3 regions of the Sorangium sp. So ce124 genome follow, and region 3 is predicted to be linked to each of the others. Evidence: predicted binding sites of a transcription regulator. Region 3 holds the regulator's gene; each other region holds the start of a gene.
What was found. Region 3 encodes HrcA, which represses chaperone genes, less so after heat shock. Its sites were predicted from a motif close to GNTAGCACTCNCCNNNGGNGAGTGCTANC; they were not measured.
Positions count from the first base shown of each region.

Region 1 (7,314 bases), 5.0 Mb from region 3:
TGGTGCCGGCGCGGGGAGGCAAGCGTCGCAGCATCGCCACGACGAGGGTGGCCAGCACGAGCAGGCCTGCGCCGAGGAGGAGCTGGCGGGCGCGCGGCTCGCCGAGGTACGCCGGGAGCGCCTTGTGCACCGCGAGCGTCCCGGCAGCGAGCGCGAGCGCGAGGGTCAGCGCGCTCGGCAGCGCACGCAGCGCGCGCCCGAACCGGAGCCTCAGCTCAACCACGAGCGCGGCGCTGCGAATGCGGTCCAGTTGCTTCGTGCGAGAGTCGCTCACGGTGCTCAGCGCTCCGGGCGCCCCCCGCGGGGGCCCTCGAAGGGGAAACGTCGCAGCATTGTACCTGCTGACGGGTCAGGCGCCCGAAAGTTCCTGGGAGGCTCCCCGCGACGTGCGACGTGCGTAAAGGCTGCGCGCGACGTATGAGGCAATGACGCACGGCGAGCCCTGATGATTCCCGTGCAGGGCAGCCTCTGCGCTCAGCGTGCTGCCGGCATGGATGCGTGCTGCCGGCGGTGGGTGCGGGTCCTCCCTCCGAGCGCTGATCGGACGGTTCCTCTGCACCCGGCTCGGCGGCGGCATGCGTACGTTGCGTGGGAACGAGGGGTCGGGCCACTGCGCACGGCGCCCGCCTCGGATTGGATCACTTCATCGACTTCTTCTTGGGCGCTGCCTTGGCGGCAGGCTTCTTCGCCGCGGCCGGCTTCTTCGTCGCGGCCGGCTTCTTCGCCGCCTTGGCTGCCGGCTTCTTCGCCGCGGCCGGCTTCTTCGCCGCCTTGGCTGCCGGCTTCTTCGCCGCGGCCGGCTTCTTCGCCGCCTTGGCTGCCGGCTTCTTCGTCGCGGCCGGCTTCTTCGCCGCCTTGGCTGCCGGCTTCTTCGTCGCGGCCGGCCGCTTCGCAGCAGCCCTGCTCGCCACGGCACCGTTTGCCGCCGACTTCTTCGCCCCCGTCGCCCGTTCCCTGGAGGACGGCTGCGCAGCGGCCTCACGCTCCTCGCCGACCGTGCTCGCCTGGGCCTTGGCGCCGTTCGCTTCAGGCACCTGCTTCGCATAACGGGCGAGCGTCTCGCGCACCCGCGCGTCCAGATCCGCGAAATCGAACGGTTTGTTCAACCAGGCGTCCGCGGCGAAGAGCGGCGAGGTCATCTCGTTCAGGTTCTCGCCGATCCCGGTGAGCATGATGACGCCGGTGCTCGCGAACGGCCGTCCGTCGGACGTGTCGCTCTTCAGCCGCTTGCAGATCTCCCAGCCGCTCATGCCGGGCATCATCACGTCCAGGATCACCAGATCCGGCCGGTGCTCACGCGCGAGCTCCCAGGCAGCATCCCCCTCGGAGGCCTCGATCACAGAGAAACCCAGGTTCCTCAGGTGACGCGCAACGAGGCTCAACATCGCCGGTTCATCTTCGGCCACCAGCACACGGGGCGGCATCGTGCTCGCGGAAGGCATCGTGGATGCGGATGAGAGTACGTGCGCGCGAACCGGTCAAGAGAGAACGAGACCGCGCTGCCGCAGCCAGCGCTCTTCGCCGTTCGCCGTCCTCCCGGGCGACCCGAGCGCCAGGGAGGATGCGCTCACGCGGCGCGCGCGAGCGCGATCTTTTCCGTCTGCCCCGCCGCATAGAAGCGTCGCAGCGCGGCGAGCAGCTCGGCATGACGCCCATGGCGGGCAAACTCGGCCTCGAGTCGGCCCGCGAACCGCGCGGCCAGATCGTTCGCGATCCGGTAGCGATCGCCGGTCTCCGTGCCCGGTGGATCCATGAAGGTGACCCGCTCGAAGAGATGGGCGCGGATCCGCGCGGCGCGCTCGGGCTCGAAGCGCCCCGTCCCCGATGGGGCCGCCTCGTGGCGGCGCCGGAGCGGCGGACCTGGCGGCTCGACCTCGTCCGCCAGATCGCCATGAACAAGCAGCACGTATTTGTCGACCTCGGCCTGGAGCTCGAGCTCGAGCTGGGTCGCCGGCAGCTCCCTGCGGGCTCGCTCGGCCACATAGAGGAAGTGGCTCACGCCCTCGACGATCTGGCAGATCTCGTCCAGCGTCCCCTCTCGCCCTCGCGTGATCGCCCGGCGGGGCAGGTGCAGCGCGACCTCGATATCCCCGCCATCTCCGCCGGCGTGCCGGATCAGCAGCGCTTCGCGGGCGCTGCCGTCCGTCAGCTGGATGAAATCGTCGACCACGGGCGCGTCATCGAGCGCATAGGTGCGCGCCAGGTGCTGCTGGATCCGGGCCGGGAAGGTCGCCCCCCGCATCAGTTGAGCCCGCCCGTGCCACGGCTCGGCACGAGCCCTCGTGCCCCGAGCTCATCCGCGAGGCGGCTCGAGCCCGTACGAACCCAGCGCTCGTACAGCCGAAGCACCGAGCGCTCGTCCCGAGCTCCCGACGCGAGCGTACCGTCGGCCACATCGTTCAGGACGCTCACGAACCGCTCGAATTTCTCGGCCATCTCCGAAAGAACATCGGGCCCCTGGCCGACGCGCGCATTGAGGCGCAGCATAGCGGCCGCATGGTGGTAGGCGGTCGACCCGACCCCGACCACGTAGCCGCGATCGACCCCCTTGACCTCGATGTGGCCGCCGAAGAAGCCGACCACGTAGAGGACGCTGTCTCCCAGGTTGCGCAGCCGCTGGAAACGCTCCGCTCCGGAGGCTTCCAGCGCATCGCGCAGAAGAAAGGTCAGGGGCTGGTTGAAGGCAGACTCGGCATGCTCGTCCGGGTGAGCAAAAGCACAGAGCAGACCGACGAGGTAACTCGACGCCGCCTCGGTAGCAGCGACGTTCCGAACTCGGAGCGCCTCGTCCACAACCTCCTGGAAATAGCGGGTCATGCTCGGGGAGAGAGAGATCGCTTGGCTCACAGCGGCACCTCACTTATGCGGGTGCCCTGGATACCGACGTAACCCGGGCCACCGCGCGCTCAGGTCAACCAGACACGTCCTGGCGGCCTCCCTCGGGTTGGAGACCGTGAGGGCATCGCGTCACTGTGCTGCCGCAGCTTTGCCCTCATAAGTGCATTTTAGCCGAGGGGCTCCGCCGAGCCCAGCCTTGCGCCACGCACCTTCCCCTGCGATCTCCAGGACTTACAGCCACCTCTGCGCCTGGCTGCCAACGCGCAAAGTGCCGGCCTGGGGCCACTCTTGACACCCTCCAGGGGGTGGCTATCTTCGGCGCGCTCGCTAGCACTCGCCATAGGTGAGTGCTAGCAAAGTGCCCAGACTGCAATCGTATGGGACCTTGCCGCTGCTCAGACGGGCCGGCTGGGGTCTTGCCGTTCGTGGGACGCGGCGCTCGTCCCCGGAGGATTTGCAAAGATGAAGATTCGACCGCTCCAGGACCGCGTGATCGTTCAGCGCGTGAAGGAAGAAGAGAAGACCAAGGGAGGTCTCTACATTCCGGACACCGCGAAAGAGAAGCCGATCGAGGGGACCGTCGTCGCCGTCGGCAACGGCAAGGTCGCCGAGGACGGTACCGTGCGGAAGCTCGACGTCAAGGAGGGCGATCGCGTCCTCTTCGGCAAGTACTCGGGCACCGAGGTCAAGATCGACGGCGAAGAGCACCTCATCCTCCGCGAGGACGACATCCTCGGCGTGATCGAGAAGTGACGCGGGCGACAGAAGGAACTTAGGAGAGACACCATGGCAGCCAAGGAAATCATCTACAACGAGTCCGCCCGCAGCATGATCCTCGCGGGGGTCAACGCCCTCGCCGACGCGGTCAAGGTCACGCTCGGCCCGAAGGGGCGCAACGTCGTCATCGAGAAGAGCTTCGGCTCGCCGACGGTCACCAAGGACGGCGTGACGGTCGCCAAGGAGATCGAGCTCGAGAACCGCTTCGAGAACATGGGCGCCCAGATGGTCCGCGAGGTCGCCTCGAAGACGAGCGACATCGCCGGCGACGGGACGACCACCGCGACGGTGCTCGCCCAGGCGATCTACCGCGAGGGCTCCAAGCTCGTCGCGGCCGGGCACAACCCGATGGAGATCAAGCGCGGCATCGACAAGGCGGTCGAGGCGATCGTCGAGCACCTCCGCGGCTCCGCCAAGCAGACGAAGGACGCGAAGGAGATCGCGCAGGTCGGCACGATCAGCGCGAACGGCGACGAGACGATCGGCAAGCTCCTCGCCGACGCGATGGAGAAGGTCGGCAAGGAGGGCGTGATCACGGTCGAGGAGGCCAAGAGCGCCGACACGACCCTCGACGTGGTCGAGGGCATGCAGTTCGACCGCGGCTACCTCTCGCCGTACTTCGTGACCGATCCCGAGGCCATGAAGGCGAACCTCGAGGACTGCTACATCCTCATCTCGGAGAAGAAGATCTCCAACATGAAGGACCTGCTCCCGGTGCTCGAGGCGATCGCCAAGAGCCAGAAGCAGCTCCTCATCATCGCCGAGGACGTCGAGGGCGAGGCGCTCGCGACCCTCGTCGTGAACAAGCTCCGCGGCACGCTGCACTGCGCGGCCGTCAAGGCGCCGGGCTTCGGTGATCGCCGCAAGGAGATGCTGAAGGACATCGCCACCCTGACGGACGGCCAGGTGATCGCGGAGGAGCTCGGCCTCAAGCTCGAGAACGTCACGATCAGCGATCTCGGCCGCGCCAAGACCGTCATCATCGACAAGGACAACACCACGATCGTCGGCGGCCAGGGCAAGAAGGACAAGATCAAGGCCCGGCAGCAGGAGATCCGCGCCCAGATCGAGAACACGACGAGCGACTACGACCGCGAGAAGCTCCAGGAGCGCCTCGCGAAGCTCGTGGGCGGCGTCGCGGTCGTCAAGGTCGGCGCCGCGACCGAGACCGAGATGAAGGAGAAGAAGGCCCGCGTCGAGGACGCGCTCCACGCGACCCGCGCGGCCGTCGAGGAGGGCATCGTCCCGGGCGGCGGCGTGGCGCTCATCCGCGCGCAGAGCTCGCTCGAGAAGCTCAAGGTCAACGACGAGCAGCGGTTCGGCGTGAACATCATCCGCCGCGCCATCGAGGAGCCCCTCCGCCAGATCTCGGCCAACGCCGGGGAAGAGGGCTCGATCGTCGTGCAGAAGGTGCGCGACGGCAAGGACTCGTACGGCTACAACGCGGCGTCGGGCGACTACGGCAACCTGCTCGAGATGGGCGTCATCGATCCGGTCAAGGTCGTCCGGTCGGCGCTCCAGAACGCGGCCAGCGTCGCCAGCCTGATGCTCACCACCGAGGCGCTCATCGCCGAGCGGCCGAAGGAGGAGAAGCCGGCGGCCGGCGGCGCCCACGCGGGCCACGGCCACGACTTCTGATCGCGACGCGCCGCGCTGACCGTTAAGCCCGGCGGGCGAGGGCCGACTTCCTTCTCGGGAAGTCGGCCCTTCGCCATTTCGACTTCCGGCGGGCCGCGGCGCATGATCTGATCCGGCGCAGGTTCGCGATGAGCACCCTGACTACCGAGCGCCTGGCGCTCACCCCGGTCTCGCTGCCCCTGCTCGAGGCGGTCATCCGCGGAGATCGCGCCGAGGCCGAGGCCCTGTCCGGCGCGCGCTTCCCCGACGCCTGGCCTGGGCGCGCGCTCGTCGAGCGCGCCTTCAGCTCGCCGCTCGACCGGCTGCGGGACGATCCAGAGGCGTTCCTGTGGGGCACGCGGCTGATGGTGACGTGCGGGCAGGAGGAGCGCGTCGTCGTCGGCAGCGTGGTGCTGAACGGCCGGCCCGACGCGACCGGCACGGTGGAGATCGGCTACGGCGTCGAGGGCAAGTCCCAGGGCCAGGGCTACGCCACGGAGGGGTCGCGCGCCGTCCTGCACTGGACGCTGCAGCAGCCGGGCGTGAAGCGCGTGATCGCGACCACGCCGGCCTGGCATCGCGCGTCGCTCCGGGTGATCGAGAAGCTCGGGATGCGCCCTGCTGGAACGCTCGAGCACGACCTCCTGGGCGAGCTCCTCGTCTTCGAGCGCTACCCCGAGTAGCGCCCCGCCGTCCACAGGCGGGGGCCCGCCGCGGCGCCGCTCACCCGCCTGCGCGGCTCACGCCGCCGCGCGGGTCGCGCCGCCGAGCCCACTCGCACAGGGTCATGCCCGCCGCGATGGCCACGGGGTACGAGTGGTTGATCCCGTACATGGGGATCGCGATCACGTCCTCGCACGCATCGAGCAGCGCCTGCGGCAGCCCGTCATCCTCGCTGCCGAAGAGGAACACGAGCCCGCTGGGGAACGGCGCCTCCCAGAGGGTCCGCCGCGCGTGATCGCGCTCCACGCCGATGAGCGGGCGGCCGCGCGCCGCTTCGAGGAAGCTCGCCTCGTCGGGGCACTCGACGATGGTCTCGTACTTCTGCATGCCCATCGAAGCGCGCTCGTAATAGGGCTCGGTCCCGATCAGGAAGATCTCCCGGACCAGGAACGAGTGGGCGACGCGGATGATGGCGCCGATGTTGAACGGGTTCTTCGCGCGGCAGACGGCGATGGAGAAGTCGCTCCGCAAGGGGGCGAGCTCTTCGCGGATCTCCCGGGTGGTGAGCCCGAAGGGCGGGATCTTCACGGCGCGCTGGCTCCCCTACTCGGCGGCGAAGCGATCGAACAGCGGATAGATGGGCCCCTCGTGGACCCTGATCCGCTCGGTCGTGCCCGTGGCGTGCTTGACCAGGAGAACGAGCCCGGCGCGCGGCACGGCGTCGAGCGCGCCCCGGATCGCCGCGACGGACATGCGCCGCAGCGGCTGCCCGGCGATCTCCAGCACCTCGTCGTCCTTGCGGAGCCCGGCGCGCTCTGCAGGCCCGCCCTCCATGGTGCGCGAGATGAATGCGGAGCCGGAATGCAGCTGGTACCAGAGGCCGAGGCCGAACCTGGCGTGCGCCGGCTGGAACGCGAGCGTGAGCGAGCCGCCCGCATCGAGCTCGACCTCGATCTCGCCTGCGGCTCGCTGCGTGTCGCTCGGGCGGCCGATATCGCGCACCCCGATCGGCTTGTCGACGAGCGGGTCCGCTTCCCAGACCTCCACCCGGAGCCGGTCCTCGGGCAAGATCTGGAAGTTCCCGCTGGGTCCTTCGGGCCAGGTCGGCTCCAGCGTGTTCGTTTGCTCCGCCGTCCGAAAGATCTCCGCGCCGTTGACGAAGACGCGGACATAGGGGTCCGGGAGGTCGCCGGCGCCGGAATCCCAGGCTCGGCCGTCCCGAGTGCGCTCCGGGATTCTCGCACGGACGACCCGAAGCCATCGGACGTCCTCGGGCGGCGGAGGATGCAGCTCCTGGTCTGAAGGAGGCTCGCGCAGGCGGGTCGAGAGCTCGGGATAGAGCGCCGAGCAGCCGCCCGCGGCGAGCGGCGTGCCACCTGCAGCGAGCAGCACGATGAACGCGGGCAAGCAGAGCGAGAG
Region 1 is NZ_CP150312.1:8,912,236-8,919,549, forward strand. It holds gene WMF19_RS33295 (hypothetical protein) at 1-274, opposite strand, end outside; gene WMF19_RS33300 (response regulator transcription factor) at 639-1,442, opposite strand; gene WMF19_RS33305 (hypothetical protein) at 1,568-2,242, opposite strand; gene WMF19_RS33310 (hypothetical protein) at 2,242-2,847, opposite strand; gene groES (co-chaperone GroES) at 3,301-3,591, shown strand; gene groL (chaperonin GroEL) at 3,625-5,253, shown strand; gene WMF19_RS33325 (GNAT family N-acetyltransferase) at 5,382-5,915, shown strand; gene WMF19_RS33330 (TrmH family RNA methyltransferase) at 5,956-6,483, opposite strand; gene WMF19_RS33335 (PDZ domain-containing protein) at 6,499-7,314, opposite strand, start outside.
Region 1: a site for HrcA is predicted at 3,165-3,193, ahead of groES (co-chaperone GroES). Genes of this name have one in related genera too.

Region 2 (7,314 bases), 4.4 Mb from region 3:
GCCCCCCCACGGCGAGACGGCTGGCCCCCCACCACGTAGCGGCTCGCCCCCTCCTCGAGGCGCGCCCTCTCTCTCGGAACACCCACAGGCCCGAGGGGGCTAGCTCGCCGCGCGCGGTGCGCACGGGCTGTTGTCTGAGCCCGATTGACGCCCTGTGTCCGGCGCGCGCAGCGCGTCGGGCACAGGGCGTCCAAGGCGAGTTCAGCCCGTGCGCACCGCGCGCGGCGAGCTAGCCCCCTCGGGCCGGGCAGCTCGGCACCACGCTCCCATCGACCCCGGCGCCCCCATCCACCCCAGCGCCCTCCCTCCCGCCGAGCCGCCGATGCGTCGGCTACAGGACGAAGTGATCCATGAGCTGAAGGACCTCCAGGTTCAGCCCCTTCAGCGCGGCGCACTCCCGCTCCACCTCGGCCTGGAAGACCGGCTTGATGTGGTAGAGCATCGTCGGCAGATCCCTCGGCGCGCGGAACTTCTGGAGCTCGACGGCGAGCGTCTGCGGCGTGTGATGGCCGCTCACGGTGGCGAGGCGCTGCTCCCGGTTGGGGAAGCTGACCTCCATCAGCAGCGCGCGGAGGTCCTGCTGCTGGTTCAGCACCTCCCACAGCCGCTCCGTGGGCCCGGTGTCGCCGCTGTACGCGATCGCGCCGCCGTCCCCTTCGATCACGAACGCCGACGCGTCGATCGTGTGCGTCACGTGGACCGCCCGCACGAGCCGCCCGGCGACCGGCGTGGGGCGCTCCGGCTTGAGCTCGAGGTACTGGATGGTCGGCTGCCCGGCGCTCGGGATCACCGCGAAATCGGGCCAGAGCACGTTGTTGAAGAAGTGCTTCTTGAGCGTGCGCAGCGTCTCGCGCGTGCCCGCGATCACGAGCGGCGGGCACCCGAGCTGGCAACGGTTGTCCGCGATCGTGGCCAGGTCGCGGATGTGATCGAGGTGCGCATGGCTCACGAGGCACGCCTCGATCCGCGCCTGGTCCTTCACCTCGAGCCCGCTCGTCAGCGAGCCGGCGTCGATCGCGAGGACGTCGTCCACGACGAACGCGCACGTGCGATGCCTGGGGGTCTCACCGCCGTGGCAGCCGATGACACGCAGCTCCACTGGTTCAGCTCTCTCCGCCGAACTTCTGCGGCATGTCCAGGAACTCGATGAAATCCCGGAACCTGCGCATGTCGGTCACCATGATCGCCGCGGGTGCAGGCGGCCCGTACGAGAGGAGCCTCAGCCGGCGGAGCCGCTTCATCACCTCGTCCACCGTCTCTTGCTCGACGTCGACCTCGCGCGCGATGTCCTCGGGAGAGGAGCGGACGCGTATGCCTTCAGGCGTCTCCTCCCCGAAGGCCTCGGCGTGACGCGCGAGCGCGAGCATCACGCGCGCCTTCGGGTCACGGTGCATGAGGATCTCGACGAGCGAGTTCGCCGCGTCGAGCCGCTTCGCCAGCTTCTTGAGGAGACGGAGCGCTATCTCGACGTCGCGCTGCAGCATGACCTCCAGCTTCCGCGCGTCGATCACGAGGCAGCGGGACGGCTCGCTCACGGTGGCCGTCGCGTTCCGGGGCTTGCCGTTCAAGATCGCCATCTCGCCGACGAACTCGCCGGGCCCGAGCACGGCGAGCACCTTGTCCTCGCCGGCGACCGACTTCGTGATCCGCACGGCGCCCGACTGGATGACGAACATGACGTCGCCGGAGTCCCCCTCACGAAAGAGCACGTCGCCCGGCACGTACTCGCGGCCATAGCGGGCGAACGACGACTCCGACATTGCCCGGGAGTCTAGCGCCCCACGTGACCGCGGGTCAAAAACCCGGGCAAGAGCGCTGGCCCTCACAAAACTCGAGGGGTCCCCCCAAGCCACCATGCTTTGGAGGACCCCTCGGCCCGCTTCGTCGGGAGCAGCGCGCTCAGCGGGCCGGCGCCGCGCGGAGGCGGCGGCAGCCCGAGAGCGGCGCGGACAGGCGATCAACCCATGTCGAAGTCGCCCATGCCGCCCATGCCGCCCATACCCCCCATGCCGCCCATACCCCCCATGCCGCCCATGCCGCCGGGAGCGCCGCCGCCAGCGGCCTTCTCCTTCTTGGGCTTCTCGGCGACGAGGGCCTCGGTCGTGAGCATCAGCGCGGCGACGCTGGCCGCGTTGGAGAGCGCGTGCCGCACGACCTTGGCCGGATCGATGACGCCGCCGGCGAGCAGGTCCTCGTACGCGTCGGTCGCGGCGTTGTAGCCGAACGTCGGCGCGCCCGACCGGACCTTCTCCGCCACCACCGTGCCGTCGATCCCCGCGTTGTGGGCGATCTGGCGGAGCGGCGCCTCCACGGCGCGGCGCACGAGCCGCACGCCGACGTCGCGCTCGTCGTTGAACTTGAGCGATTCCAGCGAGGCGGCCGCCCGGAAGAGGGCCACGCCGCCGCCGACCACGATGCCTTCCTCGACGGCCGCGCGGGTCGCGTGCAGCGCGTCCTCGACGCGCGCCTTCTTCTCCTTCATCTCGGTCTCGGTCGCCGCGCCGACCTTCACCACCGCGACGCCGCCGGCGAGCTTCGCGAGCCGCTCCTGGAGCTTCTCGCGATCGTAGTCGCTCGCCGTGTCCGCGATCTGCTTGCGGATCGCCTCGATGCGGCCCTTGATGGCGCCCTTGTCGCCCTGGCCGTCGACGATGACGGTGTTGTCCTTGTCGATCTCGACGCGCTTGGCCGTCCCGAGGTCGCGCACAGTGGCGCTCTCGAGCTTCTGGCCGAGGTCCTCCATGAACGGCGTCGCGCCCGTGAGGATGGCGATGTCCTTCAGCATGTCCTTGCGGCGATCGCCGAAGCCGGGCGCCTTCACGGCGGCGACCTTGATCGTGCCGCGCAGCTTGTTCACGACGAGCGTGGCGAGCGCCTCACCCTCGACGTCCTCGGAGAGGATGAGCAGCTCGCGCCCCTGCTTCACCACCTGCTCGAGCAGCGGCAGGAGGTCGGCCATGGCCGAGATCTTCTTCTCGTGCACGAGGATGAGCGGGTTCGTGAGCACCGCGGTCATCTTCTCGGGGTCGGTCACGAAGTAGGGCGAGAGGTAGCCGCGGTCGAACTGCATGCCGTCGACGGTCTCGAGCTCCGTCGTCATGCGCTTGTTCTCCTCGACCGTGATCACGCCCTCCTTGCCGACCTTCTCCATGGCGTCGGCGAGGATCTGGCCGATCTCCTTGTCGCCGTTGGCGCTGACCGTGGCGACCTGGGCGATCTGGTCCTTGTCCTTGGTCGGCTTGGCGGCCTGCTGCACGGCCTCGATGACCTTCGCGACCGCCGCGTCGATGCCGCGCTTCAGATCCATCGGGTTGTGGCCGGCCTCGACGAGCTTGAGGCCCTCGCCGAAGATCGCCTGCGCCAGCACCGTCGCCGTCGTCGTGCCGTCGCCCGCCTTGTCGCTGGTCTTCGAGGCGACCTCGCGCACCATCTGGGCGCCCATGTTCTCGAGCTTGCCGGCGAGCTCGACCTCCTTGGCGACCGTGACGCCGTCCTTCGTCACGACCGGGGAGCCCCAGCTCTTCTCGATGACGACGTTCCGCCCCTTCGGCCCGAGGGTCACCTTGACCGCATCGGCGAGCGTGTTCACGCCCTTGAGGATCGCGGCGCGGGCGCCGCGGCTAAAAACGATCTGCTTCGCAGCCATGTCTCAATCCCCTCGCGGCCGCGCGGCCGCGTGTACAAACGCTTGCGTTCGGTTGCCTCAGGCCTGGTTCACGTCCCGGCGGACTCGGTCACGGCGAGCACGTCGTCCTCGCGGATGAGCACGTGCTCCTCGCCGTCGAGCTTCACCTCGGTGCCGCTGTACTTGCCGAACAGCACCTTGTCCCCGACCTTCACATCGAGCGGGCGAACCTTGCCGTCCTTCAGGACCTTGCCGTTGCCCACCGCGACCACGCGCCCCTCGATCGGCTTCTCCTTCGCGGCGTCGGGGATGATGATGCCCCCCTTGGTCTTCGTCTCGCTCTCGACGCGCTTGACGACAATCCGATCCTGCAGCGGCCTGATTTTCATGCTGGCTCCCTCGTCCTCGGCTTGTTGACTGACCATCGGCTCGCCGGAGGTCCCGTTCGCCCCCCCGCTGGGGCATTCCGCCCGCACGACAAGAGCTAAGTGCCCGAGATCGCAGTGTCTTGGCACTCTCCTAGGCCGGTGGCTAAACCGCGGCCGAAAGTAAATCAGTCACCCGGCGCGTCAAGGGCACGCAGCAGAGAGCCGCGACTTTTCCGGAGCCGAGAGTCCGGAGGGGCGAAGCCGAGATGTCTGGAGAAGCGACGCCGAGGGAGCGATCGCGACGTCGTGAAGCCTCCTCCAGGGACGACCCCTCCTCCGGCCAGGGACGAGCCCCCTCTCCGACATCACGCAGGGCACGCTGTAGACAACCTGGACGGATCATGGCGACAGCGCGGCGTGCGACGACGACGGACGGCATGCAACGAGGGCGGAGCGGGTTGAGCGAGGGGAGCGAGGGGGTCGAGCAGCGGGAGGCCTTGCTGAGCCCCGCGAAGCGCACGAAACGTCGGGGATTTTGGTGCCGAGCATTTTTCTTCGTCGGGTCCGATTTTGAGCGCTTGACAATCCAGGCAGCCCAAGTAGATTCCGCGGCCCGTGGCGCTGATGAACACGGCGCTGACCCCTTGGGGGATCGTCTAACGGCAGGACGCAAGATTCTGGCTCTTGCTATCAAGGTTCGAATCCTTGTCCCCCAGCCAGGCCGCTCAGCTCTGCTGTCGGTCTTCTCCACAGAACAAGGTCCCATCGTCTAGCGGTTAGGACATCGGCCTCTCACGCCGGTAACGCGGGTTCGATTCCCGCTGGGATCGCCACTTTCACACCCTTTCGCCTCGTTTCCTGCTGCTTCCGCTCGATGCTCGTGCGTCGAGCACGACGCGAAGCACAGCGTCATCTGACGAGCGCGCGAGCACGCAGAGCAGCAAAGACGTCTTGCGGCGTTCACGTTGCGCTACCCTCCGGCGCATGGCCGCGCAGGACGTAGAGGAGCTCTTCGATATCCTCGATGACGGCGGCCGGCCGCTCGGCGTGCGCAAGGCGCGCGGGCTCGTTCACCGCGACGGCGACTGGCACCGGAGCGTTCACGTGTGGGTGCTCCTCGAGCGGGGGCCCGATGGCCGGGAGCTGGACATTCGCCAGAGCGCCGCGGATCCCTGGGTGCTCTTCCAGCAGCGCAGCCCGGACAAGGACACCTGGCCCGGCGCGCTCGAGGTCGCCGTGTCGGGGCACTACCGCGCCGGAGAGGATCTCGCGGGGGCGCTGCGCGAGGCGGAGGAGGAGATTGGCCTGCCGCTCTCGCCGCGCGATGTGGTCCGGCTCGGCACGCGCCGCAGCCAGGACGATCACGCGCCCGGGATCGTCGACCGCGAGCTGCAGGACGTGCTGCTCGCGACGACCCGCCGCGCGCTCGAGGAGCTGCGTCCCGATCCGCACGAGGTGACCGCGCTGCTGTCGCTCCCGCTCGACGCGGCGCTGCGCCTCGTCCGAGGCGAGGTGCCCCGCGCGACCGGCCTCGTGCGGCGGCCGCCGGACGCCGCGGGCGCGGTGAAGGTCGAGCCGCGCGACGTGCGGCTCGATGAGTTCGTGGTCGCGCGCGACGGCTACTTCGAGCGCGCGCTCGACACGATCCGCCGGCGCCTTGCTGGCGACGCGCCGGCCCCGTGGCTCCTCGGGTAGGACGCCGGCGCTTTCTCCTCGCGTCCGTGCCGTCAGCCTGAGCCGCGGCGCGCGTCCGACGGCCGCCGGGGCTTCTCGGGAGGCAACGCCGACGCGACGAGGAACCCTTCAGCGCGGTGCGGGGCGAGCCCGCAACGCGCGTTCATGCGCTTGGCGATCTCGTCGCCGGCCCTGACGAGCGCATAGAACCACCGGATCCCGAAGCGATCGTGCCCTTCCCGGAGCGCCGCCGCCTGGAGGGGAGCCCCGAGCCCCCGTCCGCGGTGGTCCTCGCGCAGACAGGTGCAGATCGGCATGGCCGTCCACGACGGCGCCTCGTCCACGTCGGAGATCCAGAGCGGCGGGGCGCCCAGCAGCCCGAGCTGGGCGAGCGCCTCGCGGCCGCCGACCTCGGCAGGCTGCGGCCGCGTCACGACGCACAGGGTGGTGCAGCCGATCAGCGCGCCCGCGCCGTCGCGCAGCGCGAGCGTCAAGGAGCGGCCCTCGCCGCCGCGCAGGTACCACCCCGGGAGCGGCGCGTGGCCGCTCTCCGCCTGGAGCTCCTGGATCGCGCGGATCGAGGCCTCGTCGTCGTCCGGCGATACCCTGGACAGGCGCAGGCCCGGCGGGAAGGCGCGAAACCGGCCGAGCCCCTGCACGGCGGCACGCACCTCGCCGGCCGGGGCGCCCATCACCGAGAAGTCCTCGTCCACGGAGAGCCCCGCCTGGCGCAGCGACGCCGAGAGCGCGGCGAGCTCCGGACGGGGGGCGTGCAGGAGCACGCGCTCGAAGCAGCGCACGAGCGCCTCGCGCCGCTCCGGCGGCGTCCGCTGGGCGTGCAGCAGGATCAGCGAGCGCCCGTCGGTGGCGATGCCGTCCTGCTCGCCGATCCAGTCGCGGGCCGCGTACAGGATCCGCTGAGCACGGTAGTCCGCAGCTTCACCGAAACACCCCGGTCCGTCCGCCGGAGCGGGGCCGCGCTGCTGCGGGGCATCGTCGCGATCGAGGTCGAAGGCAAGCATCATGGCGGCATCCCTCCTGTCGAGAAGCAACGGCGGCTTCCACGAATGGCGGCCCTCGAGGAGCCGCCACCCGGCGCGGGACGCCCGCGCCCAGCGCCCGGGCGAGCCCTTGCCGCGCCGCGCAGGTCCACCGGCGAGATGGCCTGACGCGGCGGTGCGCGAATGCGGGAGAACTCCGCTCCACCAGCGGCTGTGCAGCCCGCGTGTCGAGACTTCAACTTATCCCTGCTCGGCGATCGCGCAAGCGGCGACATGCCATGATCCGGGCAGCGCTCCAGCCGGGACACGCCCGCTCACGCACGCTTACAAGCAATTGGAATCACTAACGAATCAGGCCAACATCCACCGTCACCCACAAGGCACCTCGCCGCCCGACGGGGCCGCGGCGTGGACATAGAACGACCTAGCCTGGAGAGACGCATGGCCCCGGGCACCCGCGCGTCGGGGGCGGACCGGCGAGGGGCGCCGGACCAGGGGGCTCGCGCTCGCTCGCCGTGGCCTTCGGTGGTTGAGGACGGTGGCCTTCGGTGGTTGAGGACGATCGCGCGCCCTGGTAGGTTGGCGTCCAGTATTGCGCGATGACCACCGCCCTTGTCACCCAACCCGACGACGACACGCCCGTGAT
Region 2 is NZ_CP150312.1:4,382,255-4,389,568, reverse strand. It holds gene WMF19_RS16570 (MBL fold metallo-hydrolase) at 332-1,099, opposite strand; gene WMF19_RS16565 (Crp/Fnr family transcriptional regulator) at 1,104-1,760, opposite strand; gene groL (chaperonin GroEL) at 1,958-3,646, opposite strand; gene groES (co-chaperone GroES) at 3,715-4,014, opposite strand; tRNA gene WMF19_RS16550 (tRNA-Gln) at 4,639-4,712, shown strand; tRNA gene WMF19_RS16545 (tRNA-Glu) at 4,752-4,826, shown strand; gene WMF19_RS16540 (NUDIX hydrolase) at 4,978-5,688, shown strand; gene WMF19_RS16535 (hypothetical protein) at 5,721-6,692, opposite strand; gene WMF19_RS16530 (DNA adenine methylase) at 7,268-7,314, shown strand, end outside.
Region 2: a site for HrcA is predicted at 4,133-4,161, ahead of groES (co-chaperone GroES). Genes of this name have one in related genera too.

Region 3 (7,314 bases):
AGATCCTCCCCGCGGATCGCGGCGCGGAGGTGCGCCGCCTGATCGACGCGGGCACGAGCGTCGCCGTCCTCGGCCACGCGGGCGTCGACGACGCCGCGCTCGGCGCCGCCGACGTCTCCGTGGCGCTCGGCGCCGCCGGCTCGGCGCCCGCCGACTTCTCCACGGTCCTCGCGTCGGACGACGTCCGCGACGCCGCGCTCTCCCTCGCGCTCGCGCACCGCACGCGCCTCGAGGCGCGCGTCGGGCTCGCGCTCAGCGTCGCCCCGGCGCTCGTCGGCGCCGCGGTGATCGCCGCGTTCGTGCTCCCGCCGGCCTACGCGCCCATCGCCTCGCTGCTCGGCGGCGTCATGGCCGTCGTCCACGCCCGCGCGCTCGACGCGAAGAGCTGAGCGCCGGGCGCGGTCGCCGGCGCGGGGCTCCTCGCCGCGCCGCGGCGGGCTACGAGACGTCGGGCGTGGTGTCCTTGACGTCGCGGCAGTCCGCGCAGACGCCGTACATCTCGTGCTTGTGCCAGGTCACCTCGAAGCCGTACTTCGCGGCGATCTCTTCCTGGAGCGCCTCGATCCGCGGCTCCTCGAACTCGATGATCTTCCCGCAGTTGACGCAGATCAGGTGGTCGTGGTGCGCGCTGGCGTCGTCCGCCAGCTCGTAGCGGCTAAGGCCGTCGCCGAACCGGCGCTCGGAGGCCACGCCGCACTCCGCGAGCAGCTTGAGCGTGCGGTACACCGTCGCGTACCCGATGCCTCGGTCGTGCGCGCGCACCTCCGCGAGCAGATCCTCGATGGTCATGTGCGGGGCGCCGGAGAAGAACGTGTCGACGATCAGCCGGCGCTGCGCCGTCGATCTCAGCCCCTTCTTGGCCATGTACGCCTGGAGGCGAGCGCGTAGCCGGTCGAGGGCAACTTGGTCGACGTGGCTGGCGCTGCTCCCCTCTCTCTCCATGACGGCCATGGCAAGTTTATCCCGTTCGCGGCGAACCGCGTCAAGGCCGGCGACGGAGCCTACTTGGCGTGACCTCGCCGATGCTGTCCGTGCCCCGCTCGTCGGCGCTACTCGCCGACCTGCGCCATGTAGCTGACCTGAGCGGCCGGCCCCCCGAGGGGGCTGAGCAGCGTGATGGGAGGAGCGACCAGCCCGGCCGCCGCCGTGTTGTCGACGACGACGTAGTAGAGGCCCGGGCGCAGCGCATAGCGGCGCGTCTCGATGATCCCGGGCTGGAGAGGGCCGCCTGCCTGCACCGGGCCTGGCGGGGGGCCGAGCGGCTTGCCGGTCTGGTACGCCTCGCGCCACGCGTCGCCGGTGGGCTTGTCGACGATCATGAGGTCCACGGGCGCGCCCTGCGCGCTGACCTTGAGGTAGAGCGCCTGGTCCGCGTCGGCGATCTCGAACGGCCCGAGGTAGTCGCGCTGGTGCGCGTGCACCTCGATGGTCTCGTTCGCGAAGGTGTACCGCTCCTCGTCCTCGGCCTCGAACGGGTGGTGCGGTCGCTGGGGCGGCATGAGGATCCCCAGCGTGAAGTCCTTCCCGGTCTCCTCGTTGTAGAGGACGGTGAACCCGCGGGTCAGCTCGCCCGCGACGATCTGGTTGCCGAGCAGGTTGGCGAGCCCTCCGAACGGCGGGACGTTGGCCATCACGTCGATGACGGGGTTCTCGACGTAGCCCAGCTGGAAGCTCGGCCCTTGCACGATCCGGTTCAGCCGTCCCCACACGTAGACGTTGTCGTCCGCGAGCTGGAAGTCGGGTCGGTACTCGACGGACGTCGTGAGCGAGAAGCCCACCCGCTTGGCCGGCTGCATGTAGCCGTACCCCGTGCCGGCGATGTGGACGGTGATCGTCTGGGCCGCGTCGTTGACGTCGTACGAGCACTGCATCGGGAAGAACCGCCCGATGGACGCCGATCTGTCCTGCAGGCGCAGCGAGACCCCGCTCTTCAGCATCTCGGGGCAGATCTTGCTGGCCCCGAAGTTCGAGAACAGGAACCAGCGGAGGCCAGGGCTCGCGTTCACGGGGCCGCTGACGCAGGGGCAGCCGACGAACGTGAACGACAGCGCGACAGCGGCGAGCGCCAGCGCGGCGGACGCGCGGGAGAGCGGGGGTCTTCGTGCGGGCACGCGGGCTAACATAGCGGGTCGACCTCGGAGGGAGAGCGGGTTTGCGCGCGGGAGGACGGACGACGTCCCGTCCCGGATCAGCGCACGAGATGCCATTGGACGCCGGGGGTCACCTCGAGATGCAGGTGATTTTTGTGCGCCCGATCGTAGTTGGGCGTGAGGATCGACGTGAAGATGTGCTGATCCACGGCCTCGCACACGATGGATCGCAGCTCTCGCGCCGCCGCGTCCGCTGGAGGGCCGCCCCCCGCCCCCTTGCCGGCCCCGCGGGGCCTCCCGGTCGGGCCTGCGCTCTCGCCGCAGACCGGCGCGCCGCGCCTGCCGACGAAGTCGCGCTCCACGTCGAGCCAATCCTCCGCGAACCCGCCGCCGACGGGCTCCTTGATGAGCCTGTAGAGGTCGATCGCGAGCCCGCCGGGGTGCCTCGTGGCGAGCCTGCCCTCGGGCCACATCCTGGACGGAGGCCGCCAGGCCGAGAACATCAGCGCCTCGTCGATGTCGTGCGCGCGGAGGATCCGGCTGAAGTCCGAGAGCGCGAGCGCGAGGCGGCAGTCGAAGACGTCGTACGGGTTGTCCGCGCGTCGATGCGCCGGCAGCGCCGTCCGGTAGAGGACCCCGCCGACCCGCTGCATCAGCCGCACCGGAGCGAGCACGCCCGGCGCGCGCGGCACCGGCTCGAACGCGATCTTCCGCTGCGTGAGCGCCGCGCGGCACTGCGCCGCGCTCATGGCCGCGTAGCGCGCCGACGGGTGCTTCGCCCAGTCCTGGTGGTACCTGACCTTCGGCTTGCCCTGCGCGCTCGGCGCGGCGGCGAGGGGGCCGAGCGCGAGGGCGAGCGCGCAGGCAGCGGCGGCATGGCGTGCGGGCGGCATCGTTGCGGTACATCCCTCGTGCGAAGCAAGGCAGGCCGGCCCTCTCGGGGCCTCTCGGGGCCTCTCGGTGGGCCGAGCGACCACGTGCCACGTGGCCGATCGCGCCGCCATCCGGCGGAGCGGTGCCCCGTGCGCGGGGTGGCTACTACCCGATCCTACCGCGACATTTGACCGGGCCGCGCGATCGCCTCAAAATGGGTCGCATGCGCGTCCGTGGGTCGAGCGCCCGCACGCGCAGCTTGACGTACGGGAGCGAAGGTCCGGCCCGCATGGCTTCCCGGTCCGGGCGGTCCCTGGTCCAGGTAGCCACGGCGGCGCGCTTGTGCGCTGCATGCAGCTGACATGAGTGATCTTTCCAATCGATCTCGGAAGATCCTTTTCGCCGCGGTCACCGAGTTCATCGCAACGGGCGACCCAGTTGGCAGCAGGACGCTCGCCCGGAAGTACGGGCTGGATCTCTCGGCTGCTTCGATCCGCAACGTGCTCGCTGACCTCGAGGAGGCCGGGTACCTCCACCAGCCGCACACCTCTGCCGGGCGGATCCCGACCGATCGCGCGCTCCGGCTGTTCATCGACGCGCTCGTCGAGCTCCGGTCGCTGTCTCCCGAGCAGCAGGCCGAGCTGAGCGCCAGGTTCACCGAGATCTACGCGGGGGCGAGCGATCCGCTCCGCGAGACCGGGCGCTACCTCTCGGAGCTGTCCGGCGCCGCGGCGGTCGTGGCGGCGCCGCGGGCGGAGCTCCGCGCCCTCGCCCAGCTGCGCTTCATCCCGACCAAGCCCGGGCAGCTGCTCGCGGTGCTCGTCTTCGCCGACGGCTCGGTCGCGAACCGCTTCATCTCGGCCGACGAGGCGATCAACGAGGGCGAGCTCACCCGGATCCACAACCTGCTCGCCGACGTCATCGAGGGGCGCACGCTGGGCGAGATCCGGGACCTGTTCGCCCGCCGCCTCGCGGACGAGCGCCTCCAGATCGACGCGCTGAGGCGCCGCGCCTTCGAGCTCGGCAGCAAGGCGACGGCCGACGTGACCCGGCGGAGCGAGGTCGTCATCGAGGGGCAGAACCGCCTGATCGATCTGCCCGAATACGCCGATGTCGACCGGCTCAAGAAGCTGATGAAGGCGCTCGAGGAGCGCGAGGAGCTCGTCGATCTGCTCGACCGGACGCTCGCCGCCGGCGCGGGTGAGGTCACCGTGTTCGTCGGCAGCGAGGCGGGCGATCTTGGCGGAGGCCAGCTCAGCCTCGTCGCCGCGCCGTACATGGAAAACGGCCGCGTCGCCGGGACCGTCGGCGTGCTCGGCCCGACGCGGATGGACTACGCGAAGGTCATGCCGCTGGTCGACGCCACGGCCGCGGCGATGACCGAGGTCCGCGGCAAGGTCAAGTAGCGCCCTTCCGCTGCGGCTCGCGGAGCCGATCGAGCACGTCGTCGAAGTCCGGGGGCGGCGGCGCCTGGAAGCGCATCGGCCGGTCGTCGGCCGGGTGGTTGAAGCCGAGCTCAGCCGCGTGGAGCATCAGCCGCGCGGCCGGGATCCTCGCCCCGCGGTAGTCCCGCACGTAGACCGTCTCGCCGACGAGCGGGTGCCCGGCCTCCGCGAGGTGGATGCGGATCTGGTGCGTCCGTCCCGTCTCGAGCCGGCACGCGACGAGCGTCACGCCCCCGGCGCCGGCCCCCTCCTGAGGCCCTCGGAGCACCTCGATCGGCTCCACGTGCGTCACCGCGAGCTGCCCCTCGCGCCGCCCCTCCCGCGCCGAGCCGCGCAGCCCGTCGCCCCGATCCTCGACGAGGTAGCTGCGGTAGGTGCCGCGCGGGACGGCGCCGTGCGCGAGCGCCAGGTACTGCCGGTGCATCGCGCGGACGCGGAGCTGCTGCGCGAGGTGCTTCTTCGCGGCGAGCGTCCGCGCGAAGACCAGCAGCCCGCTCGTCCCCTTGTCGAGGCGCTGCACCACGCCGAGCGGCGCGCGCCCGCGCAGGCGGTCGCGCCTGGCCAGCACCTCGCGCACCAGCGCGTCGAGGGTCGCGGCCTGCTCCGCGGGATCCTCGTCGCCGTACGGGATGGTGCTCACCCCGGCGGGCTTGTTCACCACGACGACGCTCGCGTCCGCGTAGACCACGAGCTCGCCCTCGAGCTTGCGCCGCCGCACGGTCTCGGGCCTCGGCGCGTGCAAGCGGACCTCGATCTGCTCCCCGCTGAGCACCCGCCGGCGGGCGCTCGTCGCCACCGCGCTCCCGACCAGCACCTTGCCGGTCTCGATCAAGCGGCGCGCGTCGGACCACGAGACCGCGGCCAGCGCACGGACGGCCCCGTCCAGCGGGCGCCGATCCAGCTCGGCTGGCACCGTCCAGCGGCCGTCCTGCGGAGGTCGCACCTGGGCGGCGGGGTGGACGCCGGTCGTTTCGGCGGCTTTGTCTTCCTGGCTCGGCGGAGTGGCGGGTCGGAGCGGACGCATGTACAAGCTCACCGGGGGCGCCTCGGCTCCGCCCACCAGCGTGGGACCGGGCTCTACCGGCGCGAAAAACGCACATCCGCGGGGCCCGCGGGGGCGAAATACACCGCGAATGTTGACACATCGCGCGACCGGAGCCGAAGATATCCAGAGCCGTCATCGCTTTCTCGCCATCTGAGAGGAGACCCGTTCGTGGCCAGCACCCTTCTCGCCGTAGACGACAGCGTGACCATGCGCAAAGTGCTCGAAATCACCTTTGCGGGTCAGGATTTCCGCGTCGTGACGGCGAGCAGCGCCGACGCTGCGCTGCAGAAGCTCAAGAGCGATAAACCCGACCTGGTGATCGCCGACGTCACGCTCGAGCCGAAGAACGGCTACGAGCTGTGCAAGGCGATCAAGCAGGCCTCACCGGCGACGCCCGTCCTGATCCTGTCGTCCAAGCAGAACCCGTTCGACCCCGCGAAGGGATCGGGCGCGCAAGCGGACGATCACATGGACAAGCCGTTCGACACGCAGCAGATGATCGACAAGGTCAAGAAGCTGCTGGCGTCGCGCGGCGAAGCGAAGCCCGCCGCCGCAGCGGCCCCCGCTGCCGCGGCGCCCGCGCCCGCGCGCTCTCCTGCGGCGCAGCCCGCCGCCGCGCCGCCCGCGGCCGCCGCGCAGCCGGCAGCCGCCGCGCAGCCGGCGGCAGCGAGCCCGCTCCAGCGCGCGAAGACCCTCATCTACACGCCCAACGCGCCGGCCACGAGCGCTGCGCCGGCCCAGGCCTCCGTCAAGACGGCGCCCGGTGGCCCGGCGAACGTGCCGGTCACGACGACGATGGCCTTCTCGCCGACGCCGGTGTCCGGCGTGCCGAAGACCGCGACGGGGCCCGCCGCCGTCGCCGCGACCGCCTCCGCGCAGGTCAACGGCCAGATGGCGAGCAAGCTCGAGGGCCTCGGCCTCACCTCCGAGCAGGTGGAGGCCGTGATGGCGCTGTCCCGCGACGTCGTGGAGCGCGTCGTGTGGGAGGTCGTGCCGGTGCTCGCCGAGACGATCATCAAGGAAGAGATCGCGCGGCTGACGAAGTAGGCGGCGGCCGCGGCCTGGCCGTGGCCGTCGACCCGCCCCTGTTCCTGTCGCGCCTGCGAGACGCACGAACGGGGCGGGGTGCCTTCGTGGGCGCGTGAGGCCCACCGATCCAAGTACGTAGGGGCGCTCCTTGCGCCGCGACGTCGCTCGCGGAGCGCGCGCGTTCGGGAACGCAGCGCAGGCGCATGCGACCGCTGCTTTGCCCGGCGACCTGGAGTTGCTACGCCAGGGCCGCGCCTCGTTCCGCGGTTGGCGCAGCCATGAACGACACACACGACAAACGCAGCGGTGCGCCCGCGGACGCCCGCGACGGGACGGCCGCGGGCGATCTGGAGAGCCCCAGCGCACCTGAGCCGCGCACGCCTTCCCCTGGCGACGGAACAGCGGGGAGCGACGGCACGGTCGGGATGGACGGGGCCGCGGCCGACGCCGAGGAGGCTCGCCTCGTGCCGCAGGGCAACCCGCTCCGCTGGCGTGGCGCTGCCGTGTCCGCCGCGGGCGCCCTCCTCACGTTCGTCGTGATGGCGCTTGCGCCCCAGCTGCGCTGGGGTGTCCCGATCGGCGCGCTCGGCGTCGTCATCGCGGCGATCGGTCTGCTCGATCTGCTCGGCACGTTCGACGATCGGCCCGAGCGCGTCGCCACGCGCGTCGGGATCCGCGACCTCCTCAGCCCGCTCGCGCTGCTCGGGGGTGGGCTCGTCGCGCTCTTCGCCCTGATCACGCTGAGCGTCGCGGGCTTCTTCTCGCCGAGCCCTCTCTCGTCGGACGGCGCGCCGACGCTGCTCTCGCTGGCGGTGCCCGCCGTCGCCGTCCC
Region 3 is NZ_CP150312.1:11,792-19,105, forward strand. It holds gene WMF19_RS00030 (HAD family hydrolase) at 1-389, shown strand, start outside; gene WMF19_RS00035 (Fur family transcriptional regulator) at 439-951, opposite strand; gene WMF19_RS00040 (hypothetical protein) at 1,050-2,111, opposite strand; gene WMF19_RS00045 (hypothetical protein) at 2,189-2,983, opposite strand; gene hrcA (heat-inducible transcriptional repressor HrcA) at 3,326-4,369, shown strand; gene WMF19_RS00055 (RluA family pseudouridine synthase) at 4,362-5,432, opposite strand; gene WMF19_RS00060 (response regulator transcription factor) at 5,622-6,500, shown strand; gene WMF19_RS00065 (ArnT family glycosyltransferase) at 6,761-7,314, shown strand, end outside.